DNA from 3 places in the Streptomyces sp. ADI95-16 genome. Region 2 is predicted to be linked to each of the others. Evidence: riboswitches for the same ligand, from Rfam matches in the RefSeq annotation. Region 2 holds a riboswitch; each other region holds the start of a gene.

The links. A riboswitch is a leader RNA that binds a small molecule or an ion and turns the genes downstream of it on or off. The one in region 2 is predicted to bind cyclic di-AMP.
Region 1: linked by a shared signal. The riboswitch ahead of EES41_RS15270 (transglycosylase family protein) and the one ahead of EES41_RS29445 (M23 family metallopeptidase) in region 2 are both predicted to bind cyclic di-AMP.
Region 3: linked by a shared signal. The riboswitch ahead of EES41_RS27095 (M23 family metallopeptidase) and the one ahead of EES41_RS29445 (M23 family metallopeptidase) in region 2 are both predicted to bind cyclic di-AMP.

Annotation. Positions count from the first base shown of each region.
Region 1 covers NZ_CP033581.1:3,483,892-3,491,249, reverse strand. Annotated here, with positions in the region: gene EES41_RS15285 (globin domain-containing protein) at 1-312, opposite strand, end outside; gene EES41_RS15280 (cytochrome P450) at 461-1,735, shown strand; gene EES41_RS15275 (transglycosylase family protein) at 1,838-2,932, shown strand; cyclic di-AMP (ydaO/yuaA leader) riboswitch at 3,209-3,376, shown strand; gene EES41_RS15270 (transglycosylase family protein) at 3,379-4,119, shown strand; gene eno (phosphopyruvate hydratase) at 4,393-5,679, shown strand; gene EES41_RS15260 (septum formation initiator family protein) at 5,769-6,257, shown strand; gene EES41_RS15255 (DUF501 domain-containing protein) at 6,303-6,839, shown strand; gene EES41_RS15250 (Ppx/GppA phosphatase family protein) at 6,836-7,358, shown strand, end outside.
Region 2 covers NZ_CP033581.1:6,594,198-6,601,555, forward strand. Annotated here, with positions in the region: gene EES41_RS29435 (aspartate aminotransferase family protein) at 1-1,254, shown strand, start outside; gene EES41_RS29440 (tyrosine-protein phosphatase) at 1,336-2,142, opposite strand; cyclic di-AMP (ydaO/yuaA leader) riboswitch at 2,421-2,627, shown strand; gene EES41_RS29445 (M23 family metallopeptidase) at 2,632-3,621, shown strand; gene EES41_RS29450 (SGNH/GDSL hydrolase family protein) at 3,788-4,573, shown strand; gene EES41_RS29455 (MBL fold metallo-hydrolase) at 4,781-5,983, shown strand; gene EES41_RS29460 (GNAT family N-acetyltransferase) at 6,093-6,548, opposite strand; gene EES41_RS29465 (sensor histidine kinase KdpD) at 6,903-7,358, shown strand, end outside.
Region 3 covers NZ_CP033581.1:6,043,109-6,050,466, forward strand. Annotated here, with positions in the region: gene EES41_RS27085 (pitrilysin family protein) at 245-1,609, shown strand; gene EES41_RS27090 (pitrilysin family protein) at 1,630-2,997, shown strand; cyclic di-AMP (ydaO/yuaA leader) riboswitch at 3,193-3,352, shown strand; gene EES41_RS27095 (M23 family metallopeptidase) at 3,365-4,159, shown strand; gene EES41_RS27100 (GntR family transcriptional regulator) at 4,325-4,990, shown strand; gene EES41_RS27105 (HPr family phosphocarrier protein) at 5,244-5,525, opposite strand; partial or broken gene EES41_RS27110 (GNAT family N-acetyltransferase) at 5,711-7,358, shown strand, end outside.

The DNA.
Region 1 (7,358 bases), 3.1 Mb from region 2:
CTTCTCCACGTCCGGGGTCCAGGCCTCGCCGGAGGTCTGGGCGAGGGCGGCCAGCAGGCTGGCGCCGACGGCCGCGTAGTGCTCGGGCCCGGCGAGGAACTTGCGGTGGTCGCGGCCGAGCTCGCGGAGATAGGGGAGGAGGGTCTCGTCGTCGAGGTGGGCGATGACGTGGGTGAGCGCGGCGAACAGCCGGTCCCGCTGGCGTTCCATCTCCTGCGCGGAGGCCGGGAAGAGGGCGCGGATCCCGGGGTTGTGCCAGAAGAGGTGGGAGTAGAAGAACTTGACCGCGTGCTCGGCCCGTCTCTCCACCACCGCGAAGCTGCTTTTCAAGATCCTCACATCCACAAATCCGAAAGTAGGAAGGCCGGACTCCGCGAGGTCAAGTGATGGCGGATCTACGGACAGCCGCGACGATCCACCTATATGGGATGGCGGGCGGCGGCCGGGATACCGTCTCCGGGTGGATGAGCAGACCCCCGGAACCCCTTCAGACGCCCCGGCCCCCCAGGGCCCGACCCTCTTCGACTGGGAGTTCGCGACCGACCCCTACCCGGCCTACGCCTGGCTGCGCGAGCACTCCCCGGTGCACCGCACCAGGCTCCCCAGCGGGGTCGAGGCCTGGCTCGTGACCCGGTACGCCGATGCCCGCCAGGCCCTCGCCGACCAGCGGCTGAGCAAGAACCCGGCGCACCACGCGGAGCCGGCGCACGCCAAGGGCAAGACCGGGATCCCGGGGGAGCGCAAGGCGGAGCTGATGACGCACCTGCTCAACATCGACCCGCCGGACCACACCCGGCTGCGGCGGCTGGTGTCGAAGGCGTTCACCCCGCGCCGGGTGGCGGAGTTCACCCCGCGGGTGCAGGAGCTGACCGACCACCTCATCGACGGGTTCGCGGCGAAGGGCGAGGCGGACCTCATCCACGAGTTCGCCTTCCCGCTCCCCATCTACGCCATCTGCGAGATGCTCGGCGTACCGCGCGAGGACCAGGACGACTTCCGCGACTGGGCCGGGATGATGATCCGGCACGGCGGCGGTCCGCGCGGCGGAGTCGCCCGTTCCGTGAAGCAGATGCGGACCTATCTCGGGGAACTCATCCACCGCAAACGGGATGATCTGGGCAATGACCTCATCTCCGATCTGATCCGGGCAAGTGACCACGGAGACCATCTGACGGAGACCGAGGCCACGGCCATGGCCTTCATCCTGCTGTTCGCCGGGTTCGAGACGACGGTCAACCTCATCGGCAACGGCGTCCACTCCCTCTTCATGAACCCGGACCAGCGCGCGCTCCTCCAGGCCTCCCTCGCCGCCGGCGAGAGCGCCCTGCTGGCCACCGGGATCGAGGAACTCCTGCGCTACGACGGGCCGGTGGAGCTGGCGACCTGGCGGTTCGCCACCGAGCCGCTGACCCTGGGCGGACAGGAGGTCGCGGCGGGCGACCCGGTCCTGGTGGTCCTCGCGGCCGCCGACCGCGACCCCGACCGCTTCGCCGACCCGGACACCCTCGACCTCTCCCGCACCGACAACCAGCACCTCGGATACGGGCACGGGATCCACTACTGCCTGGGCGCTCCGCTCGCGCGACTCGAAGGACAGACCGCGCTTGCGACTTTGCTGACGCGTCTGCCTGACCTGGAACTTGCCATTCCGCCTCAGGAGCTGCGCTGGCGCGGGGGGTTGATCATGCGTGGCCTGCGCACGCTTCCCGTCCGGTTCACACCCCGAAACACCTGAACGTCCCCTGACCAGAAGTCAGTCCCGGGCCGGAGTTGTCACGAGCGTGCTAACGCAGCTAGGTTCTGCCGTTACCCCGCCGTTATGCGAAAGGTGCAGCTCATGCGTTCCGGGAACGGCCGCCACAGACGCCCCCGCCAGGTGCCCGCCATAGTCGTCACCGCCGGAGTCACAGGCTCCGCGCTGGCCCTGCCGCTGCTCGCGGCGACCAATGCGAGCGCTGCGGACGCCTCCACTTGGGACCAGGTCGCCGAGTGCGAGAGCGGCGGGAGCTGGAGCGCGAACGCCGGCACCGGCGCCTATGGCGGACTCCAGTTCAGCCAGGAGGAGTGGAAGAACGCGGGCGGCCTGTCCTACGCCGAGCGCGCCGACCTCGCGAGCCGCTCGCAGCAGATCGCCGTCGCCGAGCGGGTGCTGGCCTCCCAGGGCCCCGAGGCGTGGCCGCTGTGCGCGAGCCCGGCCGGGCTGACCAAGGACGGCCCGTCGGCGGACGTGAACCCCGGCAACGCCGGCTCGGTCGCCCCGAGCCCGTCCCGCCCGGACAGCTCGGTGCCCGTCCAGGGCTCCACTCAGGCCAAGGACTACGGCGCGCCGACGCAGACCCCCGCCCCGGCCGGTTCGCCCACCTTCGGGCTCCCCGACATCCCGCAGGGCCCCTCGCTCGGACTGCCCGTCATGCCCGACCCGGACCTGCCGTCGACGACTCCGTCGGCCCCCACGACGCCGGGCGGCTCGACGACCGACCCCGCCTCGCCCACGACCCCGGGCAACCCGACCACGCCGGGGACGCCGACGTCCCCGACGACCCCGACCGACCCGAGCGTGTCGCCGAGCGCCCCGGCCGGCTCGACGAACCCGGGCAACCCCACGATCCCGGCGGCCCCGGGCACCCCGGGCGCCACCACCGGCCCCGGCGCCTCCCCGAGCCCCTCCGCCACGGCGGACGACGCGGCCGGCGCGGCGGGCGAGGGTGCCGGAAAGCACCGCGGCCCGGCCGCGGTCGAGAACGCGAGCGCTCCTGACGCCGCGTCGGACCCCACGTACACCGTCAAGGCGGGCGACAGCCTGGCCACCATCGCGTCCGCCAAGGGCGTCAAGGGCGGATGGAACGCGTTGTACCAGGCCAACGAGCAGGTCATCGGCGGGGACGCGGACCTGATCAAGCCCGGCCAGAACCTGGATCTATCGAAGAAATAGCGGCACTTCGGACACCCGTAAAGACCTGAATGTCTGTTATCTGTAAGTGAGACATGCGTCTCTTCGGGTCAACTGGCGTGTCGAGTCCGCAGCGTTCCGTGAACCCCGCCCTCACCTGCGCAAACACCCCTGCGAAGGGCGCAAGTAGGGCCCGTTTCTCCCCGATGTTGCTCGTTGAACATCGGGGAGAGACCTGTCTACCTTCTGAATCGCTCGCCACCGCGGGCCTCTTCGACCGCATCGCCGAATCCTGCCGGCGGCCGGGGGGAACAGTCGTCGCGTAAAGCGCCGAAGGCAGGAGCGGGGGAACCAAGGTAGGCGCCGGGAACGGCCGTTGAGAGACGGTCACGGACCGGCTAGGGGTTAAGTCACACACCACGTGTGGCCGGGCACTCACTCGCCCGAACCCGACAGCTCACCTCGTAGGCGTCGGTGAGGAGAACTCCATGCTGCTTTCGGGCAAGGGCAAGGGCAAGCACCGTCGCGGTTCCAAGGCCGTCCGCATCGTCACGCTCGCCGGCGTCGCCGGTGTGGCCGTCGCGGCGCCCCTGATGGCGGTGGGATCCGCCTCCGCCGCGACCGCCTCCGAGTGGGACCGCGTCGCCTCCTGTGAATCCGGCGGCAACTGGTCCATCAACACGGGCAACGGCTACTACGGCGGTCTGCAGTTCTCGTCCTCCACCTGGGCCTCCTACGGCGGCACGGCGTACGCCTCCACCGCCAACAAGGCCTCCAAGTCGCAGCAGATCGCGATCGCCGAGAAGGTCCTCAAGGGCCAGGGCAAGGGCGCCTGGCCGGTCTGCGGCAAGGGCCTGTCCGGCTCCTCGTACAACGGCGGCACCGAGGCGGCCAAGCCGAAGCCGAAGCCCGAGGCGAAGCAGCAGCAGAAGGCCGCGCCGAAGAAGGAGACCAAGCGCGCCGAGGCGCCGGTCACCCGCTCCGAGCGCGCCCAGGCCCCGGCCCCGGTCAAGACCGCGCCGAAGACCGCGCAGAAGGCCGCCCCGGCGGCGCCCCAGGCCCCGAAGACCGGCAACGGCTCCTACGAGGTCAAGCCGGGCGACACCCTGGGCACCATCGCCGAGGCGAACGGCGTCCAGGGCGGCTGGGAGAAGCTCTTCGAGCTGAACAACGACGTCGTCTCGGACGCCGACCTGATCTTCCCGGGCCAGAAGCTGGACCTCAGCTGAACCTCCCGGTAACCGCCTAGAAGGCGTCAGCACCACGCACGATCCACACCGCCCGGCGCGTATCCCCCCACGCGCCGGGCGGTGTCGTGCGTGCCGGTCACGCCGATCGATCGAGCGGAGTATGTCCGGGAAGGCGGGTATTCGGGCCCTTTTTCGTCCCAGGACCCGGGCAGTCGGGCGGCCGAGTGTCCCGAGCCGGTTAGGCTCTAGGCGGCAAGGCCATCCCACGGCCTGACACGCCACCGCACACCCAGCGTCACATCCCAGAAGGAGATGCTCGTGCCGTCCATCGACGTCGTCGTAGCCCGGGAAATCCTGGACTCCCGAGGCAACCCCACGGTCGAGGTCGAGGTGGGCCTCGACGATGGCAGCACCGGCCGTGCTGCAGTTCCGTCCGGTGCCTCCACCGGTGCCTTCGAGGCCATCGAGCTCCGTGACGGTGACCCCAACCGTTACTTCGGCAAGGGCGTAGAGAAGGCCGTCCTGGCCGTCATCGAGCAGATCGGCCCGGAGCTCGTCGGCTACGACGCGACCGAGCAGCGCCTGATCGACCAGGCCATGTTCGACCTCGACGCCACCGACAACAAGGGCTCGCTCGGCGCCAACGCCATCCTCGGCGTCTCCCTGGCCGTCGCGCACGCCGCGTCCGAGGCCTCGGACCTGCCGCTGTTCCGCTACCTCGGCGGCCCGAACGCGCACCTGCTGCCCGTTCCGATGATGAACATCCTCAACGGTGGGTCGCACGCCGACTCCAACGTGGACATCCAGGAATTCATGATCGCCCCCATCGGCGCGGAGTCCTTCTCCGAGGCGCTGCGCTGGGGTGCCGAGGTCTACCACACCCTCAAGAAGGTCCTGCACACCAAGGGCCTGTCCACCGGTCTCGGTGACGAGGGCGGCTTCGCCCCGAACCTGGAGTCCAACCGCGCCGCGCTCGACCTCATCGTCGAGGCCATCAAGCAGGCCGGCTACGTCCCGGGCAAGGACATCGCGCTCGCGCTCGACGTCGCCGCGTCCGAGTTCTACAAGGACGGCAAGTACGAGTTCGAGGGCCAGTCCCGCTCGGCCGCCGAGATGACCGAGTACTACGAGGAGCTCGTCTCCGCGTACCCGATGGTCTCCATCGAGGACCCGCTGTACGAGGACGACTGGGCCGGCTGGAAGACCCTCACCGACAAGCTCGGCACCAAGGTCCAGATCGTCGGCGACGACCTGTTCGTCACCAACCCGGAGCGTCTGGCCCGCGGCATCGAGGAGGGCTCCGCGAACGCCCTGCTCGTGAAGGTGAACCAGATCGGTTCGCTGACCGAGACCCTCGACGCCGTCGAGATGGCCCAGCGCAACGGCTTCAAGTGCATGATGTCCCACCGCTCCGGCGAGACCGAGGACGTCACCATCGCCGACCTCGCCGTCGCCGTGAACTGCGGTCAGATCAAGACCGGCGCCCCGGCCCGCTCGGACCGCGTCGCCAAGTACAACCAGCTGCTGCGCATCGAGGAGATCCTCGACGACGCCGCGGTGTACGCCGGCCGCAGCGCCTTCCCGCGGTTCAAGGGCTAACCACGCCCCGGCTTCCGTACGTCCCCGCACTCGGTCCCGTACCGTGTGCGGGGACGTATTGCGTAGCGCACACAGGGGAGGCGGGACCAATGGCCGGGAACCGGGACCGGTTCTCCACCTTCTCGACCGCGACGAGGCTGAAGCAGCTCGGCGAGCGGACCGCCGCCCACGTCTACCGGTCGCAGTCGCGCCGTCAGGTCCGCCGCAGCCGGCTCACCGGCCGGGCCGCCCTGCTGGTGCTCGTCCTCTGTACCCTGGTCGTCGCCCTCGCGTATCCGATGCGTCAGTACGTGTCCCAGCGCTCGGAGATCGCGGAGCAGCAGCGGGCCGCCGACGACGCGCGCAGGCGCCTTGAGGAACTCCGCGACGAGAAGGCCCGCTGGCAGGACCCGGCCTACGCGGAACAGCAGGCGCGCAAGCACCTGCACTTCCTGCGGCCGGGGGAGATCGGCTACATCATGAAGGACCCCGGGGCCGAGGCCGCGGAGCGGCACCGTACCGGACAGGCCGCTTCCGACCGCCCCTGGTACTCGAACGTCTGGGACGGGGTCGACAAAGCCGACCGCCCCGGCGAATGACGAGCACCGCACCCATCCACGAGAACGAAGAGACTTCCTCCAGGCATGCAGACGCCCCCGCCCCAGACCGACCGGACCGAGCCGACCGACGCGGACATCGAGGCGTTCGAGCAGCAGCTCGGCCGCCCGCCGCGCGGGCTCCGCGCCATCGCGCACCGCTGCCCCTGCGGCCAGCCGGACGTGGTCGAGACCGCCCCGCGGCTGCCCGACGGCACGCCCTTCCCGACGACGTACTACCTGACGTGCCCGCGCGCGGCCTCCGCCATCGGCACGCTTGAGGCCAACGGCGTGATGAAGGAGATGCAGGCGCGGCTCGCCGAGGACCCGGAGCTCGCCGCCGCCTACCAGGCCGCGCACGAGGACTACATCCGGCGCCGGGACGCCATCGAGGTCCTCCAGGGCTTCCCGAGCGCCGGCGGCATGCCGGACCGGGTGAAGTGCCTGCACGTGCTGGTCGGCCACTCGCTGGCCGCCGGCCCGGGGGTGAACCCCTTCGGCGACGAGGCCCTCGCGATGCTGCCGCAGTGGTGGGCCAAGGGCCCCTGCGTGACGCCGTGCGGGCAGAAGGAGGAGTCCGAGTGACCCGGGTCGCGGCCATCGACTGCGGTACGAACTCCATCCGGCTGCTCGTCGCCGACTGCGACCCGGGTACGGGCGAGCTGGTCGAGCTCGACCGGCGGATGCTCGTCGTCCGGCTCGGCCAGGGCGTGGACAAGACCGGCCGGCTGGCCCCGGAGGCGCTGGAGCGCACCTTCGCCGCCTGCCGTGAGTACGCGGCCGTCATCAAGGAACTGGGCGCGCAGAAGGTGCGCTTCGTGGCCACCTCGGCCTCGCGCGACGCCGAGAACCGGGACGACTTCGTCCGGGGCGTGCTGGAGATCCTGGGCGTCGAGCCCGAGGTGATCAGCGGCGACCTGGAGGCGGAGTTCTCCTTCACGGGCGCCACGCGCGAGCTCACCGGGGCGACGCACCTCGAACGGCCGTTCCTGGTCGTGGACATCGGCGGCGGCTCGACCGAGTTCGTCGTCGGCGAGGAGCACGTCCGGGCCGCCCGCTCCGTCGACGTGGGCTGCGTCCGGATGACGGAGCGCCACCTGGTGA
Region 2 (7,358 bases):
CGGGCCGAGGGCGCCCACTTCTGGGACGCCGAGGGCAACGACTACCTCGACATGCTGGCGGGGTTCGGCGTGATGGGCCTCGGCCGGCACCACCCCGTGGTCCGCCGGGCCCTGCACGACGTCCTCGATGCCCAGCTCGCCGACCTCACCCGCTTCGACTGCCAGCCGCTGCCCGGACTGCTGGCCGAGAAGCTGCTCTCGTACAGCCCCCACCTGGACCGGGTCTTCTTCGGCAACAGCGGCACCGAGGCGGTGGAGACCGCCCTGAAGTTCGCCCGGTACGCCACCGGGCGCCCCAGGATCCTCTACTGCGACCACGCCTTCCACGGGCTCACCACCGGCTCCCTCTCGGTCAACGGGGAGGGCGGGTTCCGCGACGGCTTCGCGCCGCTGCTGCCCGACACCCGGATCGCCCTCGGCGACCTGGCGGCCCTGGAGCGGGAGCTCGGCCGGGGCGATGTCGCCGCCCTGATCGTCGAGCCGGTCCAGGGCAAGGGCGTGCTCGCGGCCCCGCCCGGTTTCCTGCCCGCCGCGCAGGAACTGCTCCGCCGCCACAAGGCGCTGCTCATCGCCGACGAGGTGCAGACCGGGCTCGGACGTACCGGTGACTTCTACGCGTACCAGCACGAGCCGGGCGTGGAACCGGACCTGGTGTGCGTGGCCAAGGCCCTCTCGGGCGGGTACGTGCCGGTCGGGGCGACCCTGGGCAAGGACTGGATCTTCAAGAAGGTCTACTCCTCCATGGACCGCGTGCTGGTGCACTCCGCGAGCTTCGGCTCCAACGCCCAGGCGATGGCGGCCGGCCTTGCGGTCCTCTCGGTCATGGAGGACGAGGGGGTGGTGGCGAACGCCCGAGCCATGGGCGACCTGCTGCGCGGGCGGCTCGCGGCGATGGTGGCCGAGTACGAGCTGCTGCACGAGGTGCGCGGACGCGGGCTGATGATCGGCATCGAGTTCGGCCGGCCGTCCTCGCTCGGGCTGCGCAGCCGCTGGACGATGCTCCAGGCGGCCCGCAAGGGGCTGTTCGCGCAGATGGTGGTGGTGCCGCTGCTGCAGAAGCACCGCATCCTCACCCAGGTCTCCGGCGACCACCTGGAAGTCATCAAGCTCATCCCGCCGCTCATCGTGGACGAGGGCGACGTGGACCGGTTCGTGACCGCCTTCCGGGCGGTCATGGACGAGGCCCACGGCGGCGGCGCACTGATGTGGGACTTCGGCAGGACGCTGGTGAAGCAGGCCGTCGGCAACGGCTGACGGCGCCCGTCGTCAGCGGCGCCGGCGGCCCGCTCCGGGCGGTCCAGGGCCTGTCTTCCGGATCGGGCCGGAAGGCAGGCCCTAGTCGAGGAGCCGGTCCCGCAGCCGGGCGAGGGTCTCGGGCGTCAGCCCGAGGCCCTCCGCCAGATAGCGGTCCACCCCGCCCCAGGTCGCCTCGATGGCCTCGAAGGCCGCCGTCAGGTACTCCGCGCGGGCGTCGAAGAGGGGCGCGAGCAGCTCCGCCACCTCGGGGGAGCGGGTTCCCTCCGGCTCCCCGCCGCGGCGCATCCGGTAGCGGCGGTGCGGGGCGTTGGACTCCAGGTAGTCCGCCACGATCGCCGCGCGCTCGACTCCGAGCGCGAGCAGGGTGACCGCGATCGACAGGCCGGCCCGGTCCTTGCCGGCCGCGCAGTGCATCAGCGCCGGGACGCTGTCCTCGGCGAGGGCGTGCAGGACCCGGGCGTGCTCGGCGGTGCGCTCGGTGATGATGGCGCGGTACGCGTTCGCCATCCGGGCCGCGGCCCTGCCCTCGCCCAGGATGCCGCGGAGCTGGTCGAGATCGCCCTCCCGGACCATCGTCCAGAACTCCCCGCCGTCCGCCGGATCCGACAGCGGGAGGTTGACGTTGCGGACTCCGGGCAGCTCCACGTCGTGGCCGTCGAGGGCCTGGTCGGCGGCGTTGCGGAAGTCGAAGACGGTGTGCAGGCCGAGCGACGCGAGGAACTCCGCGTCGGTTTCGGTGGCATGTGCGAGATGTCCGCTTCGGAACAGTCGTCCCGACCTGACCTTCCGCCCGTCCGTGGTCGGCAGGCCGCCGACATCACGGAAATTGCGCACTCCGGACAGTTCCGGCTCCATGGCCGGGGCGTCGGGTATCTGCTGGGTCACGGGAACTCCTCCGCGTCGTCGTGCGGTGTCCGAATTACACTACTTGGCGCCAACTTGCCATATCCGGAGGCCAGATCGGATCCGTCCCCGTGAGCCAGATCATACGGTGACCGTGAGTGCCTGATCGCCCAGGCCGAATTCCCTTGCCAGGGCGGTTGTTGAGGGTCCGGAATGGACAGAGGGTGACCGGAATTCCGCTGATCCCTCATACCTGCGATTGCGTCAGGGAATTCGTGGCTTGTTCCCCGTGGCGCGGCTGGATTACCTTCGCGATCGATCCGGGTGGACCGCCGAATCCTGCCGCCGCCCGGGAACCGCACCCGACTACCATCGCGCGCGGCAGGAGCGGGGGAACCAGGTAAGCCGCTGTTCCGGATCCACGTCCGGGACGGCTCGGGGTGAAGCCGTACATGCGCTGTTCATGTACGGCCGGACATCTCCAGTCCGAATCCGACAGCTCACCTCGCAGGCGACGGAGAGGAAATCGCCATGCCCGGAAAGGGTAAGCACCGCCGCCCCAAGTCCAGTTCGATATCGCGCGGGTTCGCCGCCGCGGGTACCGGCGGCGCCGCCCTCGCCCTGCCGCTGCTGGGCGCCACCGGCGCCTCCGCGGCCGGTGCCCCGGCCGCCGCGCCCGCCGCGGCTCCGGTACAGGCGCCCGTCACCACCGCCGCCGCGCCGCAGGTCCGGGCCGCGGCCCCGCAGGCCGCCGAGACCGCGCCGGCCGTCTACACCGTCGCGTCGGGCGACTACCTCTCGAAGATCGCCGCCGAGCGTCAGCTGGACGGCGGCTGGGAGCGGCTCTACGAGGACAACCGCGAGGCCGTCGGCGCCAACCCCTCCCTGATCCACCCGGGTCTGAAGCTGACCCTGGGCGCGAAGGGCGCCGCTGCGGAGTCGGCCCCGGCCCCGCAGCGCGCGCAGAAGCCGGCCGGGCAGTCCGCCGCCGGGCAGTCCGCGGAGCAGCCGGCCCAGCGGTCGGCGCCGGCCCCGAAGGCCAAGCCGAAGACCGCGCCCGCCGCGCCCGCCGAGAAGCAGCAGAGCGCGGGCGCCTCCACCACCGCCGGCAAGACGGCCGCCTTCGTGGCCCCCGTCGGCGGCGGCATCTCCACCCAGTACAAGACCCCCGGCGCCATGTGGTCCTCCGGCTACCACACCGGTGCCGACTTCATCGCGAGCTCCGGCACCACCGTCCGCGCCGTCGGCGCCGGCACCGTGGTCTCCGCCGGCTGGGCCGGCTCGTACGGCAACGAGGTCGTCATCCGGCACGCGGACGGCAAGTACTCCCAGTACGGCCACCTCTCGCAGCTGTCCGTCTCGGTCGGCCAGAGCGTCACCCCCGGCCAGACCATCGGGCTCTCCGGCTCCACCGGCAACTCGACCGGCCCGCACCTGCACTTCGAGATCCGCACCGGCCCGTCCTACGGCTCGGACATCGACCCGATCGCCTACCTCCGCTCCAAGGGCGTGAGCATCTGACGGCGGCCGCCGTCGGGAGAGGTACGACAGGCACGTGAGGCCGGGGCCCGAGGGGGGTCCCGGCCTCGCGCCGTTATTCCGACCTGACCGGGTGGTATAAATCACGGACCGTCAACCCCTGCCTACGGTGGCGTAGGTCACGCACCGGGGTGAAAGATGTGCTCTCGTGGCAGCGACGACGACGACACTCAAGACCATCGGCTCGTACGCGGCGATCGGGGACAGCTTCACCGAGGGCGTGGGGGACCCGGGACCCGGGGACAGTTTTCTCGGCTGGGCGGACCGGCTGGCCGTACTCCTGGCCGACCAGCGGGAGGAGCACACCTTCGGCTACGCGAACCTGGCCGTACGCGGGCGGCTCCTGGACCAGATCGTGGAGGAGCAGGTGCCGCGGGCCAAGGAGCTCGCGCCCGACCTGGTGACCTTCTGCGCGGGCGGCAACGACATCATCCGGCCCGGCAGCGACCCCGACGACGTCGCGGAACGCTTCGAGGCGGCGGTCGCCGACCTCGCAGGCGCCGTCGGACAGGTCATGATCACCACCGGCTTCGACACCCGGGGCGTGCCGGTCCTCAAGCACATCCGGGGCAAGGTGGCCACCTACAGCGCGCACGTCCGCGCCATCGCCGACCGGTACGACTGCCCGGTGCTCGACCTCTGGTCGCTGAAGTCCGTACAGGACCGGCGGGCCTGGGACGCCGACCGGCTGCACCTGTCGCCCGAGGGGCACACCCGGGTGGCGCTGCGCGCCGCGCAGGTGCTCGGCCTGGAGGTGCCCGCCGATCCCGACCAGCCGTGGCCGCCGCTGCGGCCGCGCGGGTCGGTGGACGTGACCCGGGACAACATCCAGTGGGCGCGCGAGTACCTGGTGCCGTGGATCGGCCGGCGGCTGCGCGGGGAGTCCTCCGGGGACCACGTCGAGGCGAAGCGGCCGGACCTGCTGCCGCTGTAGGGCGCGGGGGGCCGCCGGTCGCGAGGCCGGGGGGCGGGGCGCGCGGGCGGGCGGCCGCAGCGGGGGAGCGGGCGGGGCGAAGCGGGGCTGAGGCGGGGCTGAGGTGGGGCCAGGCCGGGGCCGGGGGGCGGAATCCTTCGGGGCCGGTGCGCGTTGGAACGTCGTAGCCTGTGTGACCGTCCTGCCCCGAACCACCCTGGAGGCGCCTTGACCGGCTCCCGTCCCCTGCGTCCGCGACTGCGCGCCCTGCGGCCCGAAGCCTTCGGCGCGGACCCGTCCGGCGCGCGGATGGAGCGGATCCGCCGCTCGCCGAACTTCGCCGACGGCGTCTTCCAGAACCCCATCGGCGCCCGCACCCGGCCGTCCGGCTCCATGGCGGAGTTCGCCAAGATCTACTTCCACAAGGAGCAGCGGGTCCGGCGCAACCCGGGCGCGCCGGTCCCGGTCTATCCGACGACCCTCGCCGAACTGGCGAAGCCGCCGGTCAGCGGGCTGCGCCTGACCTGGATGGGGCACTCCAGCGTGCTCGCGGAGATCGACGGGCGCCGGGTGCTGTTCGACCCGGTGTGGGGCGAGCGGTGCTCCCCCTTCCCCTTCGCCGGTCCCAAGCGGCTGCACCCCGTGCCGGTGCCGCTGGCCTCGCTGGGCGACGTGGACGTCGTGGTGATCTCGCACGACCACTACGACCACCTCGACCTCCCGACGATCAAGGCCCTGGCCGGTACGGACACCGTCTTCGCGGTCCCGCTGGGCGTCGGCGCGCACCTGGAGCGCTGGGGGGTCCCGCCGGACCGGCTGCGCGAGCTGGACTGGAACGAGAGCACCGAGGTCGCCGGGCTGTCCCTGACGGCGACCCCGGCCCGGCACTTCTGCGGGCGGGGCCTGCGCAACCAGCAGTTCACCCTGTGGGCCTCCTGGGTGGTCGCGGGCGACTCGCACCGGATCTTCCACAGCGGAGACACCGGCTACTTCCCCGGCTTCAAGGAGATCGGCGCGGCGCACGGCCCCTTCGACGCCACGATGATCCAGATCGGCGCGTACTCGGAGTACTGGCCCGACATCCACATGACGCCGGAGGAGGGCATGCGCGCCCACCTCGACCTCCAGGGCGACATGCCGCACGGCACGATGCTGCCGATCCACTGGGGCACCTTCAACCTGGCCCCGCACCCGTGGGACGAGCCCGGCGAGGGCACCTTCGCCGCGGCCGAGAGCGCGGGGGCGGCCATCGCGCTGCCGCTGCCGGGCCAGCCCTTCGAGCCGGGCTCGGCCGACGCGCCCGCCGAGCCGTGGTGGCGGCCCTTCGTGGCGGGCGCCGTGGCCGAACCGGCTGCCGCGCGTCCCCGGCCGGTCACCGCCGAGCGCCCGCCGGCCGCGGCGCACGAGGAACCCGAGGCCGTGGGCTCGTAGCCCCGCCCTGAGGCCCCGCCGGTCCGGGCCCGGGCTCCGGCCGAGTCCGGGGCCCGGGCCCCGTGCTGCCCGGGCCCCGGACGGCGTACCGGCGCGTGCGGTGGGTGGATCAGCGGCCGGGCGCCATGTCGTAGGTGACCCACATCGTGCGCGTGGCGACCTGGTCGTACTTCGAGCGCGCGCGGTGGTTGTCGTCGGCGGTGATCCACCGCACGACGCTCCAGCCGCGCTCGGCGGCGATCTCGCGCAGCCGGGCCAGCAGCAGCTCGGCGGCGCCGGAGCCACGGCTCTCGGGGGCCACGAACAGGTCGTCGAGGTAGCAGCCGACCGCCGCGAACAGGGGACGGGCGTACGGACGGTAGTGCGCGAGGCCGATGAGCGTGCCGTCGGCGTCCTCGGCGACCAGTGCGCCCTCCTCGTGGCCGGGGTCGGTCAGCCAGGACCACACCGTCCGCGCGGCCTCCTCGCTCTGCTCCACCTCGTAGAAATCGGCGTAGCCGCGGAACAGCACGCGCCACTGGTCGAAGTCTTCCGGCCGTACCGCGCGGACCTGGATCTGGGACATGGGCGACTCCCGTGCTCGGAGAACGAAGCGTGTGCAGGAACCCGATCATGCTCGGTGCGGGCGCTCGGGCCGAGTGCCGCGGTGTCGAAACGAGGGCTTCCGGAACGCCGCGACGGACACTTGCACGGCGCCGCCGAGCGGGGGGGCGTACGCGCTCCCGGCGCATTCGGGCTGCCGTACGAGCGCTCCACCGGGAGCGGGAAGCACCCCCGCCAAGTTCCCCAACTGGCAGTCCGGGGCGGGAGTATGCGGTCTAGCGTGGGTATCCGGTGATCAACACCTGACCCCGGGGACGTGCCCCCAGCCACCGCTGGGAGGACCCCGGGATCCGGCACCCACGTACCGAGGACCCAGATGTCCGGACTCCGCACCCCCCGCCACTTCCCGTCGAAGCACGCCGCCGTAGGCCCCGGCCGGCAGATACGCCCCCAACTGGTCCGCTCCGCCGTACTGCCCACGCTCGCCGCCGGGCTCAGCGGCGCCGCCGCCGTGATCTTCACCCTCCAGCTCGGCGGCGGCGCGGGGGACCGGGACGCCCGGCTGTGGCCCGTCCTCACCGGCTGCGCCCTGCTCGTCCTCGGCGCGCTCGCCGCCGCCCTGTTCGGTGCCCAGCGCGCGGCCAAGGCCGTCCGCGACCGCTGCGAGGCGCTGCGCCGCTCCAGCGCGCGCGGGCGCCAAGAGCTGCGGACGGCCGCCGAGCGGCTGGGGCGCGGGGAGAACGTGGCCCGTCCGCTCCGCGGCGGCCCGAACCCGCCCGGGCCGGTCGGCGACCCCTCGGCGGTCGACGAGTTCTGGCTGCTCGCCCAGGAG
Region 3 (7,358 bases), 550 kb from region 2:
GCGGCTCCTTAACCAAGAAAGGTCTGCTGGGGGTCTGGCTGGTGTTCTGACGGGGTCCGAGTCGGGTGACGCGGACCATTGTGTCCCGAGGCACCGACAACGCCGACTCCGACCCTGGGGGTCCCCCCGGACGGAGTCGTGCGGGGGAACGGGACCCGGGAACTTCTACGGGCATCGGCGCGCTTGCATACAGTGGCAGGTCTGACACAAATCTCTGCATCGCGATCGAAGGGACCACATGCCCATGGGTCACACGGCCACAGCCCAGGCCGGCTCCGGCGGCCTGACAGCGACCGAGCACCGGCTGGCCAACGGCCTGCGCGTGGTGCTCTCCGAGGACCACTTGACCCCGGTCGCCGCGGTCTGCCTCTGGTACGACGTAGGCTCGCGCCATGAAGTCAAGGGGCGAACCGGCCTGGCTCACCTCTTCGAGCACCTGATGTTCCAGGGCTCGGCGAGCGTACCCGGCAACGGGCACTTCGAGCTCGTCCAGGGTGCCGGCGGTTCGCTCAACGGCACGACGAGCTTCGAGCGCACCAACTATTTCGAGACCATGCCGACCCACCAGCTGGAGCTCGCGCTCTGGCTGGAGGCGGACCGGATGGGCTCGCTGCTCGTCGCCCTCGACGACGAGTCGATGGAGAACCAGCGCGACGTCGTCAAGAACGAGCGCCGCCAGCGCTACGACAACGTGCCGTACGGCACGGCGTTCGAGCGGCTGACCGCCCTCGCCTACCCCGAGGGCCACCCGTACCACCACACCCCGATCGGCTCGATGGCCGACCTGGACGCGGCCTCGCTGGAGGACGCGCGCGCCTTCTTCCGCACGTACTACGCGCCCAACAACGCGGTGCTGTCGGTCGTCGGCGACATCGACCCCGAGCAGACGCTCGCGTGGATCGAGAAGTACTTCGGCTCCATCCCCTCGCACGACGGCAAGCAGCCGCCGCGCGACGGATCGCTGCCGGAGGTCATGGGCAAGCAGCTCCGCGAGGAGATCGTCGAGCAGGTCCCGGCGCGCGCCCTGATGGCCGCCTACCGGCTCCCGCACGACGGCACCCGCGAGTGCGACGCCGCCGACGTGGCGCTGACGATCCTGGGCGGCGGCGAGTCCTCGCGGCTCCACAACCGCCTGGTACGCCGTGACCAGAGCGCCGTCGCGGCCGGTTTCGGCCTGCTCCGGCTGGCCGGCGCGCCGTCGCTCGGCTGGCTGGACGTCAAGACCTCCGGCGGCGTCGAGGTCCCCGGCATCGAAGCCGCCGTGGACGAGGAACTCGCCCGGTTCGCCGCCGAGGGCCCCACCGCCGAGGAGATGGAGCGCGCCCAGGCGCAGCTGGAGCGGGAGTGGCTGGACCGGCTGAGCACCGTCTCCGGCCGCGCCGACGAACTGTGCCGCTTCGCGGTGCTGTTCGGTGACCCGCAGCTGGCCCTGACCGCGGTCAAGCGGCTCCTCGACATCACCGCCGAGGAGGTCCAGGCCGTGGCCGCGGCCCGACTGCGCCCGGACAACCGGGCGGTGCTGGTGTACGAGCCGCTCACGGGCCCGGACACCGACGCCGACGACGCCGAGCACACCGAGCACTCCGAGAACGAGGGGGCGGAGCAGTGAGCGACACCGCAGCCGTCACGATGACCTTCCACCCGCGCCCCGAGGCCGGCGAGGCCCGGCCGTGGGCCTTCCCGGCCCCCGAGCGCGGCGCGCTCCCCAACGGCCTGACCCTGCTGCGCTGCCACCGCCCGGGCCAGCAGGTCATCGCCGTCGAGATCAACCTCGCGGCCCCGCTGGACGCCGAGCCCGAGGGCCTGGACGGGGTGGCCACCATCATGGCCCGCGCCCTGTCCGAAGGCACCGACAAGCACTCCGCCGAGGAGTTCGCTGCCGAGCTGGAGCGCTGCGGCGCCACCCTCGACGCGCACGCCGACCACCCGGGCATCCGGGTCTCCCTGGAGGTGCCGGCCTCCCGCCTGGCCAAGGCCCTCGGCCTGCTCTCCGAGGCGCTGCGCGCGCCCGCCTTCGCGGACAGCGAGGTCGGCCGGCTGGTGCGCAACCGGCTCGACGAGATCCCGCACGAGCTGGCCAACCCGCAGCGCCGCGCCGCCAAGCAGCTCTCCCAGGAGCTGTTCCCGGCCGGCCTGCGGATGTCCCGCCCGCGCCAGGGCACGGAGGAGACGGTCGCCCGTATCGACTCCGCGGCCGTGCGCGCCTTCTACGAGGCCCACGTACGCCCCGCCACCGCCACCGCGGTGGTCGTCGGCGACCTGACCGGCATCGACCTCGACGCCGTCCTCGCGGAGACCCTGGGCACCTGGACCGGCGACTTCGCGGAGCCGCGACCGGTTCCGCCGGTCACCGCCGACGACACCGGCCGCGTGGTCATCGTGGACCGGCCCGGCGCGGTCCAGACGCAGCTGCTGATCGGCCGTACCGGCGCCGACCGGCACGACCGCGTCTGGGCGGCCCAGGTGCTCGGCACGTACTGCCTCGGCGGCACCCTGACCTCCCGTCTGGACAAGGTCCTGCGCGAGGAGAAGGGGTACACGTACGGCGTACGCGCCTTCGGCCAGGTGCTGCGCTCCACGGCCGACGGCAAGGGCGCCTCGATGCTCGCCATCAGCGGTTCGGTGGACACGCCGAACACCGGCCCGGCGCTGGACGACCTCTGGAAGGTGCTGCGCACCCTCGCCGAGGGCGGCCTGACCGATGCCGAACGGGACGTGGCGGTGCAGAACTTGGTGGGCGTGGCCCCGCTGAAGTTCGAGACCGCGGCCTCCGTCGCGGGCACGCTCGCCGACCAGGTCGAGCAGGAGCTGCCGGACGACTACCAGGCGCACCTGTACGCGCAGCTCGCCGACACCGGCACCGTGGAGGCGACTTCGGCCGTCGTCAACGCGTTCCCGGTGGACCGGCTGGTAACGGTGCTGGTGGGCGACGCCGCCGAGATCGAGGGACCGGTGCGGGCCCTCGGGATCGGTGACGTCACGGTGGTCACCAACTAGACGGATCCGGAAGCGGTTCCCAAGGGGTCTCGGCGGCTTGTCCGCCGGGGCCCCTTATGTCTGTTTAGCGCTGAGGTTGCGTGTATGTGGTGTGGCGTACGCAACAAAAGCGCGAGTCTGTTTGGCGATTGACTGATGATCCGCCTAGCGTCAGGCGTGCTGTTCGTCAGTTGTAACCGCCGCATCCGCGGCACCGGACAGCGATCGCCGAGTCCCCGTCAGGCGCGAGCCTGGGGAGCCGGGGACCCACATGCGTCCCTGGGGTGAATCGGACCGCCTCGTCAGAGGGGGCCCGTAGGAGACCTTCCTGCTCCGAACCCGTCAGCTAACCCGGTAGGCGAGAGGGAAGGAAAGGATCAGCCCCTTCATGGCGTTTGGCAGTCGTGCCGCCGGCAAGCACCGTGGTTCCAGCCGTCTGAGCCGCAAGACCGCCGGCTACGCCGGCATAGCAGCCCTCGCCACCACCGGTGTCGTCGGCTCCATCGCCGCCCCCGCGTTCGCCGCGGACGGCAAGGCCCTCTCCATGGAGGACACCGGCCTGAACGCCGTGGTCGTCGCCGAGGACCTCCAGGGCGAGATCCAGGCCCAGGCCGACTCCCAGGAGCGCGCCGCCGAGGTCGCCGCCGTCAAGGCGCAGGCCGAAGCCGACGCCAAGCAGCAGGCCGCGGAGGCCAAGCGCGTGGCCGAGGCCAAGGCGAAGGCCGAGCGCGACGCCGCGGAGCGCGCGGCCCGCGAGGAGGAGCGCAAGCGCCTCAACACCTTCGTCGCCCCCGTCGAGGACTCGTACGTCAGCACCCAGTGGCACGCGGGCGGCGGCATGTGGTCCTCCGGCAGCCATACGGGCATCGACTTCCACGCGGCCTCCGGCACCACGGTGCACGCGGTCGGCGCGGGCACCGTCGTCGAGTCGGGCAACGGCGGCGCGTACGGCAACAACGTCGTCATCAAGCACAACGACGGCACCTACACCCAGTACGGCCACATGTCCTCGCTGGGCGTCTCGGTCGGCCAGCAGGTCACCGCGGGCCAGCAGATCGGCCTGTCGGGCTCCACCGGCAACTCCAGCGGCCCGCACCTGCACTTCGAGGCCCGCACCGGCCCCCAGTACGGCTCGGACATCGACCCGGTGGCGTACCTGCGCTCGCACGGCGTCAACGTCTGACCAGGCGCCGCGTTTCGCACCGCTTCGAGGAAGACCCCGGCTCATCGAGCCGGGGTCTTCCTCTTTTTTATGGCAAATATTTCGAATATCCGGCCGTACTCGGAAATTATCGTGTGTTGCAATAGAGTCGCAGCACGGTAGTCGGAATGAGGCGGAGGTTCGGTTTTGCGTATTCCTGCGCGCGCGGTGTGCACGGCGATCCGCGACGACATCGTCTCCGGGGTCTTCGGGCCGGGCAGCAGGCTGACCGAGGAGGTGCTGGCCCGGCGGTACGGGGTCTCGCGCGTCCCCGTGCGCGAGGCGCTGCGGACCCTGGAGTCCGAGGGGTTCGTCACCACCCGGCGGCACGCCGGCGCCTGCGTGGCCGAGCCGACCGAGCAGGAGGCCGCGGACCTCCTTGAGGTACGGATGCTGCTGGAGCCCCTCGCCGCCGCCCGGGCCGCCCGCCGGCGCACGGAGGCGCACCTGAAGGTGCTGCGCGGGCTGGTCAGGCTGGGGCAGGAGCGGGCCAGGAGGGGCCAGGGGGAGGATCTGCGGGCCCTGGGCGGCTGGTTCCACGAGACGCTCGCCCAGGCCTCGGGCAGTCCGGGGCTGATCGCGCTGCTGACGCAGATGCGGCACAAGGTGGCCTGGATGTACGCGGTGGAGGCCCCGGAGCGGCCCGCCGAGTCCTGGGCGGAGCGCGGCGCGATCGTGGACGCGGTGGCCCGGGGCGACGCCGAGCGGGCGCGGGCGCTCACCGCGATCCACGCGGACCGGGCGGCGGGGACGCACCGGCTCCGGGTGAGGACTTCGCAACCTGCCGTAAACATGTCGAGCGGCCCCCATTAACAAGAGCCGTATACAAAGGCCGGACGGGGCCGATATCGGCGCGCGATATTGCGCGGTGGCGGATATTCGCGGGGCAGGCGGGTCTGATTCCGGCCGCTTGGGCTGCTTGGAATATCGAATTCGCGAAGGGGCTGCGCGCCGCGAATGCGGCGGCCGGTGTCCGAAAACGCGTGAGCCGTGGTCCCCGGTGTTCCGGGGCCACGGCTCGTTCGCGTACGGGCGAGGGTCGGACCCGAGGGTCGAACCCGAAGGGTCAGACGGTCTCCGGGAGCTCGTCCAGGCCCTCGGCGACCAGCTTCGCGAGCCGGTCCAGCGCGGCCTCGGCACCCTCGGCGTCGGAGGCGAGGACGATCTCCTCGCCGCCCTGGGCGCCCAGGCCCAGGACCGCCAGCATGGAGGCGGCGTTGACGGGGTCGCCGCCCGCCTTCGCGATGGTCACCGGGACGCCGGAAGCGGTCGTCGCGCGGACGAAGATCGAGGCGGGACGAGCGTGCAGGCCCTCGGCCCACCCGACGTTGACGCGGCGCTCTGCCATGGTGATGCCCTTCAGGTTCTTACGGTTGTCTAGACCAGTCTCTCACGGCACCCGGAATGCTTCGACCGGCCTTCGGTCATAATCCGCAGCGGTTCGACCTTCCCCAGCTTGCACTGATTTGACCCCGCTTGTCGTATGCGCCGCGCGGGCGCTGTCCGGCCCGCCCTGGCCTTAAGGTGGCCCCCATGACGACCGAGTCGGCCCCCGCGTACCCGGCCCACTGGGAAGCCGACGTCGTGCTGCGCGACGGCGGCACCGCCCGGATCCGGCCGATCACCACCGAGGACGCGGACCGGCTCGTCAGCTTCTACGAACAGGTCTCCGACGAGTCGAAGTACTACCGGTTCTTCGCCCCGTACCCCCGGCTGTCCGCCCGCGACGTGCACCGCTTCACGCACCACGACTACGTGGACCGCGTCGGCCTCGCGGCGACCATCGGCGGCGAGTTCATCGGCACCGTCCGCTACGACCGGATCGACGCCACCGGCCGCCCGGCCTCCGCGCCCGCCGACGAGGCCGAGGTCGCCTTCCTCGTCCAGGACGCCCACCAGGGCCGCGGCGTGGCCTCCGCCCTGCTCGAACACATCGGCGCGGTCGCACGCGAGCGGGGCATCCGCGGGTTCGCCGCCGAGGTGCTGCCCGCCAACACCAAGATGATCAAAGTCTTCACCGACGCCGGCTACCAGCAGAAGCGCAGCTTCGAGGACGGCTCCGTCCACCTCACCCTCGACCTCGAACCCACCGCCGAGTCCCTCGCCGTCCAGCGCGCCCGCGAACAGCGCGCCGAGGCCCGCTCCGTGCAGCGGCTGCTCGCCCCCGGCTCGGTCGCCGTCGTCGGAGTCAGCCGCTCCGGCGGCGGCGTCGGCGCGTCCGTGCTGCGCAACCTGCGCGACAGCGGCTTCCACGGGCACCTCTACGCCGTCAACGAGGCGGCCTCCACCGATCTGCTGGACGGCGTACGGGCCTACCGCGCGGTCGCGGACATCGGGGCCCCGGTCGACCTCGCGGTGATCGCCGTCCCCGCCGAGCGGGTTCCCGAGGCCGTCGCGGCCTGCGGCGACCACGGGGTGCAGGGCCTCGTCGTCCTCTCCGCCGGATACGGGGAGAGCGGGCCGCAGGGCGCGGCCCGGCAGCGCGAACTGCTGCGCCAGGTGCGCTCGTACGGGATGCGGCTGATCGGCCCCAACGCCTTCGGGGTGATCAACACGGCCCCCGACGTGGAGCTGAACGCCTCACTGGCCCCCGCCCCGGCGCCGGCCCGCGGCCGGATCGGGCTGTTCACCCAGTCCGGCGCGATCGGCATCGCACTGCTCTCCGCGCTGGTCCGGCGCGGCGCGGGGCTGTCCTCGTTCGTCTCCGCGGGCAACCGGGCGGACGTCTCCGGGAACGACATCCTCCAGTACTGGTACGAGGACGAGGCCACGGACGTCGCCCTGCTGTACCTCGAAACCCTCGGCAACCCGCGGAAGTTCAGCCGGCTCGCCCGCCGCACGGCGGCCGTGAAGCCGGTCGTGGTCGCGAAGGGCGGCCGCCACACCCCGGCCGGGCACGTCGTGCCGGGGACCCGGCTGTCCGACGACACCGTCTCGGCGCTGCTCCGGCAGGCGGGCGTCATCCGGGTCGACACGGTCACGGAGCTGGTCGACGTCGGCCTGCTGCTCGCCGGGCAGCCGCTGCCCGCCGGGCCGCGGGTGGCGATCCTCGGGAACTCGGAGTCGTTGGGCGTGATCGCCTACGACGCCTGCCTCACGGAGCGGCTGCGGCCGTCGGCCCCGCTCGACCTGACGACGGACGCCTCCCCGGAGGACTTCCGGGCCGCGCTCGGCTCGGCGC